4 regions of the Paenibacillus sp. cl6col genome follow, and region 1 is predicted to be linked to each of the others. Evidence: riboswitches for the same ligand, from Rfam matches in the RefSeq annotation. Region 1 holds a riboswitch; each other region holds the start of a gene.
The links. A riboswitch is a leader RNA that binds a small molecule or an ion and turns the genes downstream of it on or off. The one in region 1 is predicted to bind cyclic di-AMP.
Positions count from the first base shown of each region.

Region 2: another riboswitch for cyclic di-AMP. It lies ahead of BLS15_RS27555 (3D domain-containing protein); the one in region 1 lies ahead of kdpF (K(+)-transporting ATPase subunit F).
Region 3: another riboswitch for cyclic di-AMP. It lies ahead of BLS15_RS06520 (3D domain-containing protein); the one in region 1 lies ahead of kdpF (K(+)-transporting ATPase subunit F).
Region 4: another riboswitch for cyclic di-AMP. It lies ahead of BLS15_RS26155 (C40 family peptidase); the one in region 1 lies ahead of kdpF (K(+)-transporting ATPase subunit F).

Region 1 covers NZ_FNAZ01000008.1:93,428-98,797, reverse strand. Annotated here, with positions in the region: gene BLS15_RS20350 (glycosyltransferase family 2 protein) at 1-367, shown strand, start outside; gene BLS15_RS20345 (hypothetical protein) at 415-702, shown strand; gene BLS15_RS20340 (alpha-helical endospore appendage domain-containing protein) at 726-1,070, shown strand; gene BLS15_RS20335 (hypothetical protein) at 1,070-1,375, shown strand; gene BLS15_RS20330 (hypothetical protein) at 1,368-1,667, shown strand; gene BLS15_RS20325 (hypothetical protein) at 1,861-2,253, opposite strand; cyclic di-AMP (ydaO/yuaA leader) riboswitch at 2,630-2,819, shown strand; gene BLS15_RS20320 (hypothetical protein) at 2,890-3,297, shown strand; cyclic di-AMP (ydaO/yuaA leader) riboswitch at 3,312-3,489, shown strand; gene kdpF (K(+)-transporting ATPase subunit F) at 3,790-3,870, shown strand; gene kdpA (potassium-transporting ATPase subunit KdpA) at 3,934-5,370, shown strand, end outside.
Region 2 covers NZ_FNAZ01000018.1:47,101-52,470, reverse strand. Annotated here, with positions in the region: gene BLS15_RS27565 (HD domain-containing protein) at 1-404, shown strand, start outside; gene BLS15_RS27560 (TatD family hydrolase) at 440-1,207, shown strand; cyclic di-AMP (ydaO/yuaA leader) riboswitch at 1,401-1,604, shown strand; gene BLS15_RS27555 (3D domain-containing protein) at 1,923-3,050, shown strand; gene rnmV (ribonuclease M5) at 3,217-3,783, shown strand; gene rsmA (16S rRNA (adenine(1518)-N(6)/adenine(1519)-N(6))-dimethyltransferase RsmA) at 3,789-4,700, shown strand; gene yabG (sporulation peptidase YabG) at 4,773-5,370, shown strand, end outside.
Region 3 covers NZ_FNAZ01000002.1:518,077-523,446, reverse strand. Annotated here, with positions in the region: gene BLS15_RS06535 (dihydroorotate dehydrogenase) at 1-466, opposite strand, end outside; gene BLS15_RS06530 (dihydroorotate dehydrogenase electron transfer subunit) at 447-1,148, opposite strand; gene BLS15_RS06525 (polysaccharide deacetylase family protein) at 1,542-2,714, shown strand; gene BLS15_RS06520 (3D domain-containing protein) at 2,800-3,510, opposite strand; cyclic di-AMP (ydaO/yuaA leader) riboswitch at 3,520-3,688, opposite strand; gene BLS15_RS06515 (amino acid ABC transporter ATP-binding protein) at 3,948-4,670, opposite strand; gene BLS15_RS06510 (amino acid ABC transporter permease) at 4,663-5,319, opposite strand.
Region 4 covers NZ_FNAZ01000014.1:48,999-54,368, reverse strand. Annotated here, with positions in the region: gene BLS15_RS26165 (M1 family metallopeptidase) at 1-1,389, shown strand, start outside; gene BLS15_RS26160 (hypothetical protein) at 1,394-2,215, shown strand; cyclic di-AMP (ydaO/yuaA leader) riboswitch at 2,511-2,652, shown strand; gene BLS15_RS26155 (C40 family peptidase) at 2,656-3,135, shown strand; gene BLS15_RS26150 (hypothetical protein) at 3,441-3,953, opposite strand; gene BLS15_RS26145 (response regulator transcription factor) at 4,134-4,739, opposite strand; gene BLS15_RS26140 (sensor histidine kinase) at 4,736-5,370, opposite strand, start outside.

The sequences.
Region 1 (5,370 bases):
TTGGATTGAAAATGGGGCAAAACGTCCTGTTCAAGGGGAGTTGCGTATCCCGATTGTAAGGGTAAGTCAGCTTGAATTGCGAGGCTGGCCAACAGGAGTACCAATTGAGGCTGCTGCGGTTGCGGAGAAATGGAGTAAACAGCATGCAACAGAGGGAAAGATTCCTGACGGTGCTGTATTTAAAACGGAACTAGGAAAGTATTATCGTCGTGAGGGTGAAGCATGCAGAGAGCTTGTTAGTGATCATGCGCTGAACCGCTGGGGATTCGCTGATAAGGTAGCAATCCGTACGGAACAAGAGAGAAGCAACCTTACGGAACAGTTGCCAATTATGGCGCACCCGGTCATTCATTCCTATCACATTTGAGGAATTGAAGAGTGGAAGTTAGGCCTTGTGCTTGGGAGGGGAGAATATTGCAACATTTCATCACGGACATGATTGGTCAAATGTCATATACACAGCGGCATATGGCGCGCGTGCTTGACGCAGAGCGGCAAGTAGCGGTTCGCATGGCGCAAATCGTGCATGCACTGCCGGATGTTGACCCTCAATTCGGGGGGGAGAACGATTATAAGGAATACTCCCAGGCATTAACGAAAAGTATCGTAGCTTATCTGAACGGAATCGCCGAGCTAGAGGAAGCGATGGCGGAACAGCTGCAGCATGTGTTGAAGGAGATTTCGGATGATACAGAGGAATAATGCGCATGCAAGGGGGGATCTGCATGAATAGAGAACAGTCCTATCACGTCATTCTGGAGGCTATGGCCAAGATGCAGGGCAATGTAGCGAAGATCCTAGAAGCTAAAGCAGTAGAGGCCGAGAAGATGCGCAACTGGACGTTGAATCATATGACAGAGCATTCGTTCACGAATCATCGGGAACAGATTGTCGAACCTCTTGACGTGCATGCGCAAGTGGTTGAAGTAATCGAGAGTTTGACGAAGCTGCAAGTCAGTCTGTCCCACAATATGAAGGTACTGCTCCGGCGTGAGGAATCCGAGGGTTACGGGGATAGCCTCGGAGGGGGCATGTTGAATGGGGAGTTCGGAATAGGAGACAAAATGTAATGGCTGCAGCGCACGAGGAGCAGCAGGTGCAGATTGAAATGATCAAGGCTATTGTGCAGAGCCAATCCGCATTGGCACGTATGTTGAATCAAATGGCTGACCTCACAGCACATTCAGAAGCTGCAACGAAATTGCTCAAGGACAATATTCGTCTGTTGTCCATGTATCAGCTTGCACTATGCGGCATGGTCACAGGTTTTCAGACCCGTATTCGCAAGACAGGCACAGCTGCGCCTCCATGGCTGCATCCGGATTGTCAATTCGAGGAGATGAGAGTGGAGGAGGGAGAAGTTGCAAGTGAATAAGCTGAAGCGAGCACGGAGATCCCGGCGGCAAATAGGACAGCAGAAGTTGGTTAGCGGCATTGGATCAACGGGAAGCGTAAGGAAAGCGGGCAAGCAGGTTCCGCAACGGAAATCGCAACGCCGTCTTCAGGTTGTGAAGCAGCCCGATCGTCGGCGTACAACGAAGCAATTTGCCTCAACACATTCGACTCATCATCGCATTCAGCATCCTGCATATCAAGATGGATATCGGGTGGGGTATGCGAAAGGATATGAAGATGCACATCAACTGTCCTATGCCAATCAAGCATAACGAAGTGAACAGTCTGACACTTGCATGGGCAAGAGGAGGGCTGTTTTTTAATGGCTATCGAGTGATAGGATTCGGGCAAGAAGGAACTTGAACAAGTATCACGTTTGGGTAAACGGGGTAGAACGATGCGCAGTTGTATGCCTGCGCATCGTCAGAAACTTGATTATCGATTACAGCTCTCTATAAATTGGTTTCAAGGGGAGAGACATAGCTTCCTGCTTGAATGTGGCTCCAGTTGTATGACGTCAAGCGTGGTTCCGCCTACCAGGGGTAGATCGAGCCACATGCGCATAACGCTTACTCCCCATGCACGAGGAATGATCGTATCCCACATGATTCCACGCTGCTGCACTTCCCATTGGGAGATCGCCTTGTGAGCTCGTAGACGAGTGCTGCCGCTATAGTTGTGTTCCGTACTGTCGAGTAGCTGTTCACGCGGTTGAAGTCGAATATAAACAAGGTCGGAAGCAAGATGAACGTCCATCTCTTCTGGTTGAAAGATTCTGTCTCCATGCTGCTCGCTCCATTTTCCCCAGTGTTCAGATAGCTTGTGACTTAGTAATTGTGCAAGTTCTAGGTCTTGCATATCGTGCCTCCTCTCGATGAGATGCAATATCTGCCGTGCAGATCGAAATCGATTGCAAGCAGCGTCTCAGTTGTTGTGCGTATCCTACCTTTTGGAATAGAGATTGTAAATAGAATCCAATCCAGGAAATCCAAACAAATGGTCAAACAAAGCGTTTACATACAGGTATTTATTTAAATTTCTTTGTTTTTCTCATGAAATCATCGCCGCATAAGCAAAGTTGAGAAATTGCGAGGTAATGATGCTGTAATGGGAGATAAGATGGGATTAGTTGATCACAATTGCCCGGAAATGGAGAAATTATGGTTTTCATTTCATTTACAGCAGGAGGGGGAAAGGCGTAAGATTCAGTTCAGCAACAACAACGTTATCCGTTGCGTCTCAATCGCTGAATTCCGCAGGAAGCGGAAGCGGGGGAACCAATCAAGTGAATGGAGCTGAGTGGACAGTCAGCAGCCACCGTTCGCATGGGGTGAATCCGGCACAGGATTACTGTCCTGGCTGGTAGGGCGACTCTTCGCGCCCGAATCCGTCAGCTAACCTCGTAAGCGTACGGGAGAGGCGCGCCTGATCATATGGCGACGCACCTCTTTCTTGCAAGTAGGGCTTCGGACAGATGAACAGGAGGAACTGGATATGTACGATGCGGACCGGGTCATTACAGTGTTCGCAGGCTGTGAGACGGGGATTGAATTCATACGTCAGTTGAAAGGAGCAGGATATTCGGTGGCGGGAATTGCCCATAATGGGCGATTGGCAAAGCGATTGGAAGGTATTGGCGTTCATTCCATATGCCGAATCAATACGACGGAGCCGAAGGCGTGGGCCGTCCCTCATGTCCCGATTGGCCGAATCTATGTGTTTGAACAGAGCTTTGCGCTTTCCTGCCGGCTGCTTCAAATATGCCGGCAATGGACGACGGATCCGATCACAATCGTGACGAAGCGTCATCATCCGCAGTCGATCTACCGATTGCTTGGTGCAAATTACGTCATTTATACGCAATCGGATCAAGTTTCATTTTTACTATCAGATATCATCTAATTTATCCATATAGGCAATGCTCACCGCTGAATCCCATTCATGGGAACGGGGGAACCAATGTTAGTGCGCCAGCTGTACATCTGCAGTTCGCGCAAGGGGTGAATCCGGCACAGGAATCCGTTCCTGGCTGGTAGGGCGACTCTTCGCGCCCGAATCCGTCAGCTAACCTCGTAAGCGTCCAAGGAGGCAGCCTTTATTTCGTCGTGGAACATTACGCGCACGTTTATTTGACGACGCGCGAAAAAAGCCACACGGAAAGGGTCCCTCTTTCCGTGTGGCTTTTTGTGTTGCCTGCGCGTTCCTACAGAGCGAGAAGTCTTGGTAGGAGCGGGATCGCGGCAGCATTGCCTGGAGAGATGAGAACCTTATTCAGGAGGAGGAAGGGACTATGTTTGATGCAGTCATGATGATTCTTCTCGCACTGCTTGGACTAAGCGTAATGGGCATTCTCCATTGGTGCAAGGCGGAAGTGGATGAACGGGGTGATCGCTCATGATGATCGTGTTATTCACCTTGATTACGGCGCTGTTCATTTATTTGTTATATGCCTTAGTCAAGCCGGAACGATTTTAGTTTGGGCAGAGTGATTGTTGATATTTGTACATTAGAGAAGGGTGGAACGGAACAATGAGTGCAATCGAATGGATCGCCATTGGAATTACCTTATTGCTTGCCTTGGCGATAGCGCGTCCGATCGGAATATATATGGCAGGGGTGTTTGATAATAGCGGAGCTCCAAGACCGTTGGACCTTGTATTTGGTCCGATAGATCGTTTTTTATTTAAGTGTTTCGGCATTAAGGATCAATCGCAAAGCTGGAAGGCATACGCCTTTACAGCAGTTGCCACGAACGTGCTAATGATTGTGGTGACGTATGCAATATTCCGCCTTCAAGGGGTATTGCCGTTGAATCCGAATGGCATTCCTGGCATGGAACCGGGAGTAGCATTCAATACGGCGATCAGCTTCATGGCGAATACGAACTTGCAGCACTATAGCGGTGAAAGTGGACTGTCTCCGCTGTCACAAATGACGGGCATTATTTTCTTGATGTTTACGTCACCTGCTACTGCGCTTGCGGCAGTAATGGCGATTATTCGCGGTTTGACTGGCAAGCCGCTCGGCAACTTCTTGGCAGACCTTGTGCGTTCGATTACGCGCATTTTCCTGCCTATTGCGATCGCTGCCAGTGTACTGTTCATCTGGAATGGGGTTCCGCAATCCTTAAGTCCAATGGAAAGTGCAGTAACCGTTGAAGGAGCAGAGCAGCACATTCCGCTCGGCCCTGTAGGAGCTATGATGTCGATTAAGGAGCTTGGCAACAATGGCGGCGGCCACTTTGGAGCGAACTCCGCACATCCATACGAGAATCCGAACGGTGTGACGAATTTAATTCATATTTTACTCATGCTGATGCTGTGCACGGGGCTGCCGTTTGCCTACAGCCGCATGGTCGGCAACAAGAAGGAAGGGCGAGTGCTGTTCGTCTCCATGGCGATCTTGTTCCTCATTATGCTCGGATCATCGCTTACGGCCGAACATATGGGCAATCCTGTGCTGAACGCAGCAGGATTAAGTGGAACAGGCAGCATGGAAGGGAAGGAAGTGCGCATTGGCGTTGTGCAATCGTCACTGTATTCGGTCGTTACGACTGCATCGGAGACGGGCGGAGTCAATAATATGCATGACACGCTGACACCACTCGGTGGCTTGATCCCGATGGCGAATATGATGCTGAATACCGTATTCGGCGGCGTCGGTGCTGGATTTATGAACGTGCTGCTGTACGTCATGATCGCCGTATTCCTATCCGGTCTCATGGTCGGACGGACACCTGAATTTTTGGGCCGCAAGCTGGAAAGTAAGGAGATGAAACTGCTGGCGGTTACCTTGCTGGTGCATCCGATATTGATTCTAGTACCGACTGCAATTGCAGTTGCTACACAGGCGGACACCCTGTCCAATCCAGGATTCCACGGATTGTCGCAAGCATTATATGAGTTTACATCATCTGCGGCGAACAATGGATCCGGGTTTGAAGGGTTGGGAGATGCAACGCCGTTTTGGAACATT
Region 2 (5,370 bases), on a different contig from region 1:
GGGAGAAGGATGAGCGTCTCGTTGACTTGTGCCAACGATTCATGGAGCGTAAACTATATAAATATATTGAAGTCGAACAGATGGATGAAGATTTACAGGAACGATTGCGGGCAGAGTGGTCGCAGATTGGGCTTGATCCGAACTATGAACTTATGTTCGATTCTCCCTTCGACAAGCCCTATGATGTATATCGAAAGGGGGATGCCCGTTCACAGCAACATATTATGCTATGGGGGCGGGATCAGCAAATTGTAGAGCTGTCCAAGAAATCGGATATTGTACGTTCCATTAGCGGCATTCGCCGTGGAAAACACTATATCTATTTCCCAATGGACAAGCTTCTGGAAGTCTCGAATCACCTTACGGAAGATACAAGGCGTATGTTTATACGCCGCAATCATTAGATCGATTTACAAGAAAGAAAAAGGGGCGCATAAACGTGTTATTTGATACACATACGCATTTAGACAGCAGCAATTTTGATGAGGATCGCGATCAGGTTATCGCACGGGCCGTTGAACAAGGGGTGACCCGTATGGTTAACATCGGGTTCAATCGAGAGACGATCCCGACGACGATGGCGTTGGCAGAGAAATATGATTTTATCTATGCAGCCGTGGGCTGGCATCCGGTAGATGCGATAACGATGAAGCCGGAGGATATAGACTGGATCGCCAAGCTAACGGAGCATGAAAAGGTTGTGGCGATTGGCGAGATCGGACTGGACTATCACTGGGATACGTCTCCGAAGGATGTTCAGCACCGTGTATTCCGCGAGCAAATTGGGTTGGCGCGAGAATTGAAGATGCCGATCATTATTCATAATCGTGAAGCGCACGAAGATGTAATCCGCATCTTGCGCGAGGAGAAGGCTCACGAAGTAGGGGGCATCATGCACTCCTTCTCAGGTAGCTGGGAAACAGCGAAGATGTGCCTGGATATGGGCTTCTACCTTTCATTTGGAGGACCTGTTACTTTCAAAAATGCAAAACAGCCGAAAGAAGTACTTGTTAAGGTTCCGAATGATCGACTGCTTGTGGAGACGGATTCTCCCTATTTGACTCCTCATCCGTTCCGAGGCAAGCGCAATGAGTCCGCATATGTTCGTCTTGTTGCAGAGGTTGCAGCAGAGCTGAAAGGTATGGAATTTGAAGAATTTTGCAGAATGACGACTCAAAATGCAATGACATGTTTTGACATCGCGTGAAAACGGGCCAAAAACAAGTGAAAAAAAGACATTGGCCATAAAATAAGTGGATTTCATTATGAAAAACGGATTAAGTTACATTTTTTTAACCATTTTTCGCGAAAAACGGAATTGCTACTGTCTTTACAAGAAGATTGCAAACACGATATGATTTCTCACAGATGTTATTACACAATTCAATATTGTTCCAACTAATTCAGTATCGCTTAATCTCCATGAAGTGGAGAGCGGGGGAACCAGAGTGTGAACGACATGACATGAGTACATGTTCAATCACACGGATTAATTCCTTGGGGTGAATTAGGGACGACCGAGCCATGAGCCGGTTGGTTCCGATAGGGCGACTCTCAAGCCCGAACCCGACAGCTAACCTCGTCAGCGTACCGAGAGAGGGTTCCTCGCGTCCTGCACTGTTGACGTTTGGGTTTCTATTACGGAAGCCGCGAAAGAGTCTCCTCTTACGAAGGGCTTCTTTTGTTTACTCTCAAACATTCTTTTTTTTGAATAATGAGAATAAAGACGTCATAGGGTGTAAGAAATAGGAGGTGGGAGCAGCCAATACTGAAACGTTGGTACGGAGATTTCGGCATTGTCTTGAACGATTACATGCTCGTTTATGGCAAGTGAAGTCTCTCGTAAACATTCTTGAAATAGTCGCGTCAGATGGAATCATGCAGAGCACTCGACGGCGGGACTATGTAAGGAGGACCGAGAAATGGGACAGATCGTGAACAACGAAACCCATGAACCCCGATCATCCAGCATGTCACTCGCATTGCGATGGAAGCATGAAAATGTGCGTGTTATCACCGTTATTGCAGCTGTAGCAATCGTGATCACATTAATAGCAGTCTTGACTTGGTATAATGTAACGAAGAAGACAGTGGCTGTGCTCGTTGATGGACAAGAGCGTTCAGTCGAAACTCGCCTAGATACGCTTCGCAATGTTTTGGATGAGCATGCGATAGCGCTTGGGGCATACGATGTAGTATCGAAGCCGCTTGATGCAGAAATTGCTGATGGAGATCGAGTTATTATTGAACGCGCTTTGCCTATCCAAATTACAGCGGATGGGAAGAAAGAAACACAATTTACGACGAAGAAGTCGGTGCATGATGCACTGAGTTCGCTGCAAATCCAAGTGAACCCTGAAGATAAGGTATTCCCTTCTAAGCGTGCCTCTATTTCGAAGAACATGGATATTCGTATCGTCCGTGTCAGCAAGAAGATGGAAGAGCGTAAAGTGAAGGTTCCTTATCAAGTGGTGAAGCAGGCAGATGCTACTCTCCTTAAGGGGAAGACCAAGACGGTTCAAGATGGAAAAGAAGGCTTGGTTGTCCAGAAAGTACAGAAAACGTACGAGGATGGTAAGCTCGTATATGCGCAGATGGTCGACAAATCCGTTCATACAAAACAAGTGAATCAAGTGATAGCCTATGGAACGAAGAAGGAACCGGAAGTTGCTGTTCTGTCAGTGAACGCGCAGGAAGACGATTCTGACAATGTTTCCAGTGGCGACAAAGATTTTAACTATAAAAAAGTGCTGAAGAACGTTCAACTGACGGCGTATACGGAATCTGAGGGATCGGCTGGTGCGAAGACGGCATCTGGCGCAATAGTATCAGAAGGTCGTACTATCGCGGTTGATCCGAAGGTCATTCCGCTCGGCTGGTGGGTATATATCGAAGGGATTGGATTCAGACGTGCTGAAGATACAGGTGGCGCGGTCAAGGGGAAAATTATCGATGTATACTTCGACAGCAAGAAGGCGGTCAGCAAATTCGGACGCAAGAAGGGGTACACCGTATACGTGGTTGGCCCAGTAAAGCCGGAATCGAACTAACGCACAAGGTATGCAGCCATGTGTAATTAGGATATAGTAATGAATAATGATTTATGTCATGCTAAGAAGAGGGGACACCCTCTTCTTTTGTTGTTTATTTATGAATGGAGAGCATGAGAAGGATGCGGAATTAGGAAGCAGCCTTGTGGTGAGAGGAGCAAGCATATTGATACGTGAAGTGATAGTTGTAGAAGGCAAAGATGATACCGTTGCCATTCACCGTGCCGTTGAGGCGGATACAATTGAGACAGGTGGATCGGCGATTAATGATACAACGATAAAACGCATCGCATTGGCCCAAGAGCGTCGAGGGGTTATTATTTTCACGGATCCAGATCATGCGGGAGAGAAAATTCGGAAGACGATAGCAGAACGTGTACCTGGGTGCAAGCACGCTTTCCTGCCTAGACATGAGGCGATAGCCAAAGGGGATCTTGGTGTGGAGAATGCAAAGCCAGAAGCGATTCGCCGTGCCTTAGAGCAGGTTCGCTCAGAGATGCCAAGCATGACGTCAGAGCTGACGTGGACGGATCTCGTCGAAGCGGGATTAACGACGCATGCAGGCTCTGCAGAACGCAGACGGCAGTTAGGTGAAATATTGGGCATTGGATACTGTAACGCGAAGCAGATGCTCAAGCGCTGCGGTGTGTTTCAGATCGGACGAGAGGAATTTGAGAACGCCTTGCGGAAGCTGAACCAATTCGAGCAGGAACAATGTGCAGAAGGAGAATAGATGGAATGACGCAGACGAGAATAGATATTGCAACACCGAACCGCACGAAAGACATTATACGCAAGCATGGGTTTTCATTTAAGAAAAGCTTAGGACAGAACTTCCTAATTGATATGAACATTTTGCGCCGTATTGTGGATGCTGCAGAGCTGGATGATGTGACAGGTGCCCTGGAAATTGGGCCTGGGATTGGTGCGCTTACGGAGCAGCTCGCTAAGCGCGCTCGTCGTGTAACAGCAGTCGAGATCGATCAGCGCTTGCTTCCGATATTAGGGGAAGTGCTGGAGCCCTATGAACATGTCCATGTTGTACATGGGGATGTATTGAAGGTGGATTTGCATGAATTGTTCCGCGAACAGTTCCAGGATGTCGATCGGGTAAGTGTTGTGGCTAACTTGCCGTATTATGTGACGACCCCGATTATGATGAAGCTTCTGGAGGAGCGTCTGCCGCTCAAGAACATCGTCGTCATGATTCAGAAGGAAGTTGCAGAGCGAATGGCAGCGAAGCCAGGAGGCAAGGATTACGGCAGCTTAAGTGTGGCTGTTCAATATTTTGCAGAGCCGGAGCTTGTATGCACCGTGCCGCATACGGTGTTCATCCCGCAGCCAAATGTAGAGTCTGCAGTAATCCGTCTACGTGTGAGACAGACTCCACCTGTGCAGGTGAAGGATGAGCCGCTGTTATTCGATGTTGTACAGGCTTCGTTCGCTCAGCGTCGCAAGACGATTTGGAATAACCTGAAGGCTCGCTATGCCAGCAAGTGTGGTACAGACAGGCTGACAGAAGCGCTTGCTTCAGCACATATTGAACCGAATCGCCGAGGGGAAACACTCTCGATTGAGGAGTTCGCTGCTCTGTCCGATGCGATCGGCCAAGCCATTGCACGTGCAGAAGAAGAGGATCAAGCGGAGTAACATAATTTTAAGGCTTAGGCATCACCAATTTATGCGTTTGCCCATAGGATAGTCGGAGAGGTGATTGATCCTATGAACGAACAAGTGAAGCAAGGAGATTTGGTCGTACGCAAGTCGTACGGTGGCGATATTACATTCCGTGTGGAGGAGATCTTCCGACAGACGGCGATTATTAAGGGGACGGATTACCGCTTACTGGCGGATTCCCATGTTGAAGATTTAGTTAGTGTACCGAAGGCAACGATTGCGCGCCGCACGGAACAGGCTCATATCAAGATGTTGGAGTCTGTCGAGGTGCTTGAGCAGCAGCGTAGGCAGCTGCATGAGCGCAGGCGGACGGAGCTTCCATTTGCAGAGATGCCGAATTCCATTTCAACCTTTGATATGCCGGGAACGGTACTCCATCTGGATGGGGATCCCGGGTATTTACAGAAGAGCATGGCGATATATAATCAGCTCAACGTGCCGGCAGAAGGCCATTATGTGAATGAACGCAATATGGCAGATACGTTGTATCGGCTGCTGCCGCGAGTGAAGCCGAATATAATCGTCATTACGGGACATGATGGTGTATTGAAGAACGGCAGGTACCGTGATCTGTTAAATTTGCAGAATTATAAGAACTCCCAGAACTTCGTTAATGCAGTACAGACGGCAAGGCAGTATGAGC
Region 3 (5,370 bases), on a different contig from region 1:
CAACGTCTGTTTTCACACCAAAGGCAATACCGCCTTCCTTCACATTCGGGCATGAAATGTTCAATTCTATCATATCAACAGCCCGAACACGTGCTTTGCGCCGCTCTTCTGCATCCTTCGTTATCTTCAAGGCCCCGAGGACGTATTCTTCTATATTACTGCCGCCAAGATTGGCAATCTTCACGGGCTCAATCGTTTCCCAGAATTCCATTTCCTCTTCCAAAAATGCATCGATACCAGGATTCTCAAGCCCAACACTATTCATCATGCCGCCTGGTGTCTCCCACACCCGGGTTCCGTTATTCCCTAGACGTGGATGTAGGGTGAGTCCTTTGCAGGAGATGCCCCCCAGCTTGTTAATATCATATAATTTGGCATATTCTTGCCCAAAGCCAAACGTTCCCGATGCCATCACGATCGGATTGTTGAACGGAATGCCGGCTACATTACAAGCTAAGTTCCGCATGCCATTCCACCTCCTCCGCCAAAAATACAGGTCCATCCGCACATACTTTGCGGTTGCCGTTTTTATTCTTTACTGAGCATACATAACAAGCCCCGATTCCGCAGGCCATACGTTTTTCAAAAGATACATACACCTTCGTATCCAAGCCTTCTGCTTGCAAGGCAACTGCCTTCATCATTCCCAATGGACCACACACCAGCACATTATCGTATTTACTTAAGTCCACGTCATCTAGGAGGTTGCCGTTTACACGGACAACCAACTCATTCGCGTAAGGTTCGTATGCTTCCGTTAAATAGGATTGCCCTCGAAAGCCAAGATAGATATCCGGTTTATCCAACTGCTTCGCCGTATATAATAAGGGTGCAATGCCAATACCGCCTCCGATAAGTGCAGTTCGTCCCTCCACTTGCGGGAAGCCATTGCCGAATGGCCCCTCTAGCTGGATACGGTCTCCATCACGCAGCTGTGCAATTAAACGCGTACCCTCTCCTGCAATCTTGTACAGGAACTGGATGCTATCCTTCTCCAAATTGCAGATGCTAATTGGACGAGACAGAATAGGTGCCGTATTCCAGGCCCGCAGCATAAAGAATTGACCCATGCTTGCTTGAAATTGACCCTCCACCGTCATGAGGTAAATGCCTTCAGAGATGCGTTCGTTGGAAAGAATCGTATACACAAGTATGCTCCTTTTTTCACGAGTAAGGACAGTCTGCATCCTTCTCACGTTTATTGAGATGTGCAGATTCCTGCTCGTAAGAAAAGCCCACATTCACAACCTTATGGATTGCTGCCTATATGGCCTATGCATAAGCTTTTCTCACCTTTACACTTCTACTATGCATGTTCTGGTTGACATCCCACTGTGACCCATGTCACATTAGCGTATGAATTATGACAATGGTTTCGCAAATTTTCAGAATATTAGCAAGAAGTTACAAGTGAACATCCTAACAATTATAGTCGATGAGATTATTTCCCTACCGTACTAGGTAAGTGGAAGGGCATATTTCTACCACCCCAAGGACATAACAAGAACATTGAACTGTTTATGGAATGGGGGAATGGCGCTATGCAACATTGTCGAATCTGCTTATCTGTATTATCCCTTTGTTTGCTCTGTATTACTGGCTGCTTCCATCGTTCGCAGGAAGCAACGCCTCCCATACCCAATCTTCCACCAAGCAAGCCAAATCAGTCAGAATCGATCCATTCATCAGCAGACAGTCTGTGGAGACAAGATCGCACTCATCCAGTACCACGTATCTTCAAGGCAGACTCTGTAAACATGCATTCCCCACATGCTAAGGGGAAGCAAGAGAATGCAGCTTCATCGGATCATCTTGAGATGCCTAAATTCACCATATCAGCTGAGCATAAAGAGCGTGATAATCAGAAAAGTCAGAAGAGACTGGAGTCGCAGCAGGCAGAGTCAGAATCTAGCCAGCAGAAGCAGCGTTCTTCCTCTTCGAATGAACGCCAGCACAAGTGGCAGAAATCAACCCCGTCGCAATCTGCGGCGCAAGCTTCACAATCATCCCGCTCCAGCATGCATAAGATGAAGAAACAGCATCTCACGATTGCGGAACTACGGTTGAAATACCCACATATCTTTAAATTGAATGCGAAGCAGCGTCATGGAGAACGACAAGTTGCGCTCACCTTCGATGACGCACCGGATAACCGCATTACGCCGCTTGTATTGGATATATTGAAGGAGCACAATATCCGAGCCACTTTCTTTCTTGTTGGCTCTCGTGCCAAGGCTTATCCAGGACTCGTCGAGCGGATGGTGCGCGAGGGGCATGTGATCGGTAATCATTCGTACAATCATCCGTTGCTGACAAAGCTGACGCTTCCAGCTTTTGAACACCAGGTGAAGGATACTGAACGCATTATCGAGCAGTCTACCGGATATAAGCCTCGATACTTCCGTCCGCCATATGGAGAAATCAACGAAGAGCAATTGCGCTGGGCAGGAGATAATGGATACATGGTCGTCAATTGGGATGTAGATACAAACGATTGGCGTGGATTAACCGCTTCACGTATTTTGCAAAATGTGATGCGTGGGGTACGCCCAGGTTCCATCGTATTGCAGCATGCCAGCGGAAGCACACAAAATGGGTATCTGCATGGAACCGTGAAAGCACTCCCATCAATTATTCAGCAGTTAAGGGAGCGGAAATATGAATTCGTCACCCTGCCTGATCTACTCCAAGATCAGAAGGAAAAGAAGGAATAAGAAAACAAGCCCCGCCATAATGGCGAGGCTTGTTGTTCAATTGCTATTGTAAGTATTCATCTACATCTATATATAATAGTAGATATTATTTCAACACATATACTTTAACGTCTTGCACGCCGAATGTGTTGCCTGTCTTCTTGCTTACCGGTACAAATATGTCAACCTTTTTCCCCTTGATTGCACCGCCTGTATCCGTAGCTACAGCAACCATACCGCCTGTCGGTAAGTGTTTGAAATCATATCCCGTAATATACAATTTCGTACCAAGCGGAATCACTTTTGGATCGACCGCAACTGTACCTAGTTTCAATGCATTACCCAATGCATCTACTGCGCCCCATTTGCCATTTTCACTCGGATGAGCTGTGTAGGCTGTTGCACGCATGCTTATCGTTTTCTTGTATGTCGCTGTACGTCCAGAGGACAATTGAACTACATTTTTAGGAGCAGCTTGTTGTACTGCTGCTTTCTGATTATTCGAAGCCGTTTTGACTGCCTGTTCGTCATTTTTTGCTACACCCAAAGCATTATTGACTGGCATCCCTTCCAATACCGACTTTTGAACAACAGGGCTTGGAAGTTCGATGGAGAGTCCACCATACAGATTTTTCGGATTAATTGTCGGGTTTGCCGACAATACGGATTCAACACTCATGTTGTAATTCTTAGCAATTGAATAGAACGTTTCTCCTTCTTTTACCGTATAGGGCTCAGCCTGTGCCGGCAAAATTTGAAGAATGGACGCAAGTCCAAGTAAAGCTGCTGTAATCGTTAGTGTAATTCTTTTACGCATATGTTTTGTTTTCCTCCTGTGCATTAGCCTGCGGGGTTAGTTGTCGGATTCGGGTCAAGGAGTTCCCCTACGCCATTCCAAGTTGCGGAATAAGCGATTCACCCCAAGGTGTTCTCGTAATATCGAACACCGGTCAATAATCCCCCGTACGGGTGTGTCGTTTCGGCTCGGATTGCATCATATCACAATTTTGTAACCTGTGCGCAGGAATATGATGGTAACTCTCTGGAACCCGCGCCCCCCAATGGATTGAAGCTTCAAATTTTTTTTATTTCATAACAAATTTGTAATCAGAGATGACATTTTTGTAATCTTTCTGTTTCCATCATAGCACATATTTCAGATTTGTAAACGAAAACGCTTACATAATTCAGCAAACAACAATAGGCACCCCCTAAGGATGCCTATTCGAACACCTATATATTTACAATACCTCTTTACAATACTCTGCTTAGAAAATCCTGCGTTCTAGCATGCTTAGGATGGTTAAATAATTGGTCTGGAGAACCTTCCTCCACAATATTGCCGCCATCCATAAACAAAATACGATCGCCCACTTCACGTGCGAAGTTCATCTCATGAGTTACGATTACCATCGTCATTCCCTCTCCGGCGAGTGATTTCATGACCTCAAGCACTTCGCCGACCATCTCTGGATCAAGCGCTGATGTCGGCTCATCGAACAGCATCACATGCGGCTGCATAGCAAGTGCTCGCGCAATCGCGATACGCTGCTTCTGTCCACCGGACAATTGTCTAGGGAATGCCTTGGCCTTATCCGCCAAGCCAACCTTACCAAGCAGCTCCATTGCTAGTTTATTTGCTTCAGCTTCTGGCACATGTCTCACCTTTATTGGAGCAAGGGTAATATTTTGCAGCACGGTCATATGGGGAAATAGGTTGAACGATTGGAATACCATCCCCATTTTTTCACGTGTTTTGTTAATGTTGTGCGACTTGTCAGTGATGCACTGATCCTCGAATCGGATATCCCCTTGTGTCGGAGTTTCCAGCAAATTAATGCAACGAAGGAGAGTACTCTTTCCGGATCCGCTAGGGCCTATGACTACAACCACTTCACCACGATCAATAGAGACATTTACCCCTTTTAAAATCTCCAATTTATCATACGATTTATGCAAATTTTGAATTTTAATCATGCTCGCTCAACTTCCTTTCCAAACGTGCCACCACTTTCGATAAAGTGAAGGTTAGAATGAGATAGATACACGCTGCTCCAATCAGTGGTCCCATCGCTGAATAAATTTTGGCACGAACGATATTTGTCTCAAACATCAAGTCTGCAATCCCGATGGTGCTGACAATTGAAGTCTCCTTAATAATCGTAATAAATTCGTTGCCGATCGCCGGAATAACATTGCGGAACGCTTGTGGAAGTACGATCAAGCGCATTCCCATTGGTTTTGACATTCCGAGAGAACGAGCTGCTTCCAATTGACCGTGGTCGATCGATTGTATGCCGGCACGGAAGATTTCAGCCAAATACGCACCACTATTTAAGGATAGAGCAATCGCTCCAGATGTTAGTGCACTGAATTCTACGCCATACTCTGCAAGTCCATAATGAATAATGAATAATTGTACAAGCAGAGGTGTCCCACGGAACACCTCGATATAGGTGACAGCAAACCATTTAAGCGGCTTTATTTTAGACATTCTCATCAAGACAATGGCCACTCCCAATAGTAATCCGAACAGAACGGATATCGCGGATAGCAGCACGGTTATGCCAGCACCGGATACAAATCCTAATTTATACGTCCATAACATGTCGAACCAATCGAACATGACAAACTTCCCCTTCCCTATCTATCACGACTGTTAATCTGCATTTCTTCT
Region 4 (5,370 bases), on a different contig from region 1:
AAAATATTTGCACGTATGGGATACGCCGATAATTTCGTGATGGCTGGCCAATGGTTCCCTAAGATTGCTGCCTATGAAAAGGCAGGGGTACGCGGCCGGGCATCAGAAGGCTGGGATCTGCACCAATATCACGGTAATTCCGAATTTTACTCCAATTACGGCATTTACAGTGTACGCATTCAAGTACCCGACAATTACATCGTAGGCGCTACAGGCTTTCCAACGAAAACCCCTACGATAGCAGACAGAAAGAAATTTTATCAATTCTATGCGGATGATGTTCATGATTTCGCGTGGGCCGCATCTCCAAACTTTGTCTATTTTGAAGAGCCGTTCTCTTCTAGCCAAGTACCAGGGGTTCGTATCAAGCTATATTTAGACCCGAAGCATAAAGATTTGAAGGAGCGTTATTTCTACGCTGCGAAGACGGCGCTGTCCAAGTTCAGCGAATGGTACGGCAAATACCCGTACTCTACCTTGTCCATTATCGTGCCTCCTAAATTGGGCAACGGAGCTGGAGGAATGGAATACCCGACCTTGATTACAGCATTCGGTGCAGAAGATGAGAGTCCAGGTTACGATTTAGAACGTACCGTCGTTCATGAGATTGGACATCAATACTTTTATGGACTTCTCGCCTCAAACGAATTCGAGGAAGCATGGCTCGATGAAGGGTTCACTTCCTATGCAGAAGACAAGCTGATGGAGCAAGAATTCGGAGTACTTCCAAATAACGCAATACAAGCCAGCTACATCACAGATCCGGCTCCACTGAAGCTGAATGCATGGCGCTACAAAAATCAAAATCATTACGCAGAAAATGTGTACATGCGTGCCAAGCTGGTGCTGCTTGCAATCGAGAAGCAGGTCGGGGAAAAAATGATGAGCCGCATTATGAGAACTTATACGCAGAAGTACCGTTTCAAGTACCCAACTACATCAGACTTTCAGCGAGTCGTTGAGCAGGTAACTAACCGCAAGTGGAATGATTTCTTCCAACAATATGTGTACAACGGCATGATGGCAGACTTCGCCGTGGAGAACATTGATTCACGTACGATTGAATCGAATGGGTCTACCCAATATGAAGCGACTGTCTATATCCGCAAGCTCGGTGCCAATTATCCATCCATTCCGATCGTATTCGGATTCTTGGATGGCACGACGACTCGCAAGGGATGGAATGGAGAGGGAGACCGCATCCAATATACCGTCACCCATAAAGCGCCGCTCAGCTGGGTCATGGTTGATCCTCTATATTCGATTGTCGTTGAGAACAAGCACATCAATAATTATATGCGTGCTCATGTCGATGAACCTGTCCGTACACGAGTTAATTTATCCGTCATCAAGGTAATCGAAGCTGTTACGAACATTTTGGGGTGGTGATAGTGTGAAGGCTTATGTGCGTTCAGGCTGGAATTGGTGCAAAGAGCACATCTATATATGGGTCATTCTATTCTTGTACCAACTGTTATGGGGGTTCTTCCTCTATCGCTTCGTCGATGGAGTGGTAACACCTATCCTGCGCCGTTACCCAGATCCAGCACCTACCGAGATGAGCAGGCAGCTCTTTCTGACCGAAAGCCAGTTCTATCTAATGAAGACGAATGACTATTTCCCTTACTTATGGGCTATCCTCGGATTCGTTGCCGTCCATATGCTGCTTACCCCCTTCATTCACGCGGGTGTATTCCATGCTATGTCACGGCCCAAGCAGCAGGGGCTTGCCTTTTTCCAAGGGATCAAGCTCGCTTGGAAGCCAATGCTTGTCCTCTATCTACTCGAGACACTGCTCATTATCGCACCCGCTATATGGTTCGTTCCTTATGCGGCCCATGCCCTGTCCACATCGGCTTCTCTGTCTTCCTTACTCGTGGCAGTGGCACCGTTTGTAATCGCTTGGTTCATTGGCGGCTGGCTTGTTCATCAATTGTTCTTATTCCTTAACTTCGGCGCTGCCTCAGAAACACCGTTAATTCGATCTGTGACAGCCGGAACTCGTCGCTTGCTTCCCATTCTAGGATTGTCACTTCTCTTTATTGGTATCACTATTGGCGTAGGCATATTGTCCACAACGGCGGCGGCCGTGTTCACCGGAATTACCGCACTCATTATTCAACAGGCATTGCCTGCCATTATGACTATACTTAAAATGTGGGGATTGTCTGCACGCCACGCTGTCTGGCAGGAAGCAGAGCAACAGATGAAATAATGGGGGTTCTGATTGAACGCAATTTAGTTACAGAGTTATAAAGTTACAAAGTTACAAAGTTACAAAGGGTTACGATGATATTGAAGCAGCGTAACCTAACAAAATGAATTAAAAAACTTGTCTATCAGCGAAAAAAACGCTGATCTGACAAGTTTTTTTCGTGTCAAGGACAAAAAATATTTGTCAAAGGAATTTCCGTCTGTTACAATAAATCTAGATTTATTACAACTTTGTCATGAAAGCGGCACTAACTCTTGCAAAATTGTTACTATCGCACGCAGCAATACATATTCCAAAAACCAGAATGCCGAGTTTCCGGGCGGACCGGAAAGCGGGGGAACCAGTTTTTACGGGTGAATTGATCTTGTAACACAGGGATCATAGGGGTCCTTCAACCGAACCCTCCAGCTAACCTCGCAGGCACGGAAGGAGCTTTCCCTTTGAAGAAGAAGCTAGTGACAGCGGTGCTCGGACTGAGCGTTCTGTTTACTTCGTTCAGTGCAGGCAGCACATTCGCAGCATCCAAAATGGACAACACGATTGAAGGTTTGCTTGGCATTTCGTACAAGTATGGTGGTACAACAACGAAAGGCTTTGACTGCTCCGGATTTACGAAGTACGTGTTCGACAAGTTCGAAATTGATCTTCCTCGCACATCTTCGTCGCAATTTGACGCTGGTGAGAAAGTTAGCAAAGACGAGCTTCGTCCAGGAGACCTGGTCTTCTTTGACACAAGCGGCGGCAACGGTGTATCGCATGTCGGCATTTACGTAGGCGACAACAAATTTGCACACGCTTCGACAAGCAAGGGTACGCGCATCGACAGCCTTAGCATGGACTACTACGAGAAGCGCTATGTAGGTGCACGTCGTGTAATGAGCGAGAATGACTTCTCGTCTATCGCTACTGAAAATCAATAATATCAATAGTTTGATTGTTTACTGCACTCTTATAATGATATGAACGACTACATAACCCGATGAGAAGCGCTACGCGCCTTTTCGTCGGGTTGTTTCATGTTACCCTCATTATCCGCGCAAATCCAACTTCTTTATCCTATGCATCTCTGCATGTCAACGATTCGTGCTTTTATCTATCTTTACGAAATATTTCTTTTTCGGTTTCAACCATTCTCATCGCCATTAACGACACAAGGACATGCGCTTGTACGCATGTCCCAATATCTTGTCTGGATATTCACTATTTTTGCATAGACGCTTCTGATTTACTTGACTGACCCATTCGATTCTTGGAATTTCGCCTTAATCTCTTCTGGTGTGAGCCCATCCGCCTCCGCTCGATGCTTTTCTTCCTCGTGCTGAAGCTGAGTCTGACGATCCTCGACATGCTTCCCATTAATGTGATGTTTCTCGTGGAACAGTCGTCCTTTTATGCCTAATTTCTCGCGTAATTCCTGGTGAATTTGCTTGTTGGTCTTGCCTTCTGTCGAAATTCCGTGTTTCTTAGCTAGCAATTGAAGCTTCTTCTCGCGCAGCTGCTTCATTTCTGCACGAAGCTCCTTCATTTGTGCCTGTACTTGTTCTAATTGCTTATCCGTCTCCGTGCTCTGCTGATTCGGCTGTACAGCCTGAGATGAAGTGACCACTCGTACAGCAGCTTGCTCCCTGCTCTTATCTGTTGCAGCATCTAGCGCAGTTCTGCTTTGCGCTGCTGCAGGTGAAGCCATCAAGAGAAGCATTAGGCACGTCCACGCTGCTACGGTTGAATTGCGTTTCATAGGTTCCACCTCCTTATGTAAGGGATGGCTATAGTATGTTCGTAATTCCTGAAATGAAACTGAAAATAAGCTAAATATTCACTTAGAGAGAATGAAGCACTTACCCATTTATATTCTGGATGCTAATTGAGCCGACAATTCTCCATCAAGTATCTTCTGCATATATTCCAGCAGCAGTTCTTAATCCAGCCAGCCCTTCTCCCTGGCAGTTCGAATCGCCTCAATGCGCGTACCCGCTCCTACTTTGCTAATCGCATCCGACATATAGTTGCGCACCGTTCCATAGGATAAGAACAATTTGGCGCTAATATCCTGCATGGACAGTCCATTCTCAGCAAGCAACAGCACTTCCTTCTCCCTCGGGGACAACGGACAAGGGTCTTCCCACGCAGCCAACGTTAATTCGGGACTCATCACCCGCTTGCCTGCATATACCTGGCGAATGGCATCTGACAACTCGTCGCTTGGGCTGTCCTTGAGTAAATAACCGCCTACACTGGATGTCATTGCACGCTGGAGATAGCCTGAGCGAGCAAAGGTCGTCAGCATAATAATCCGACAGTCCAGCCCCTTCTTCTTGACTGCATCCGCGACATCCAGCCCCGTCATAAGCGGCATCTCAATATCCAATACCGCGATATCCGGCTGAAGTTCCTCTATAAGCGACAGCGCTACACTGCCATTCTCGGCCTGTCCAATCACTTCGATATCATCCTCAAGCGACAACAAGGTGGCGAGTGCACTTCGCAGCATCTGTTGGTCCTCTCCTAATATCACTCGAATCATGATGTACCTTTCCCCTTCCCATCGCGGATTACACGCGGAATGACTAACGATAATACCGTTCCCTTGTGGGCACCAGACTCTATAGCAAGCGTCCCGTCCACAAGCTGAAGCCGCTGTTTCAGTCCGGCCATGCCTGTCCCACTTGATTGCTTAAGCTGGTGCTCATCAATTCCGATGCCATCATCTGCAATCTCCAATCGAACCCTTGCCTCTTCCACCTCAACCCGAACCGAGCAATGCTTCGCCCGGCTGTGCCTGACGACATTCGTTAAGGTCTCCCGGAAGCACATGGCGAGAATCGTCTCCTGCAATGCTGATAATGGCAATCGGTCCACAATGCTTGGAGCTGCTGCTGAAGGGCTAATTCCCTCGCTGCGTTCCTGAAATTCCAGCTCAATTCCTGCGGCAGCGCATAGCTGCCTTCCATGCTCATATTCCTCTGCAAGCTTGACAATCTTCATTTCAGTTACGAGTTGGCGCATCTGCTTCAACGCCGCACGCGATGTTTCTTGAATCTCCCTTGCTTCAGCGATGGCCCGCTCTGGATTCCGTGTAATAAGCTTCTCTGTCACTTCACTCTTAAGCGTGATCAAGGACAACGTGTGTCCAAGTGTATCATGCAATTCGCGTG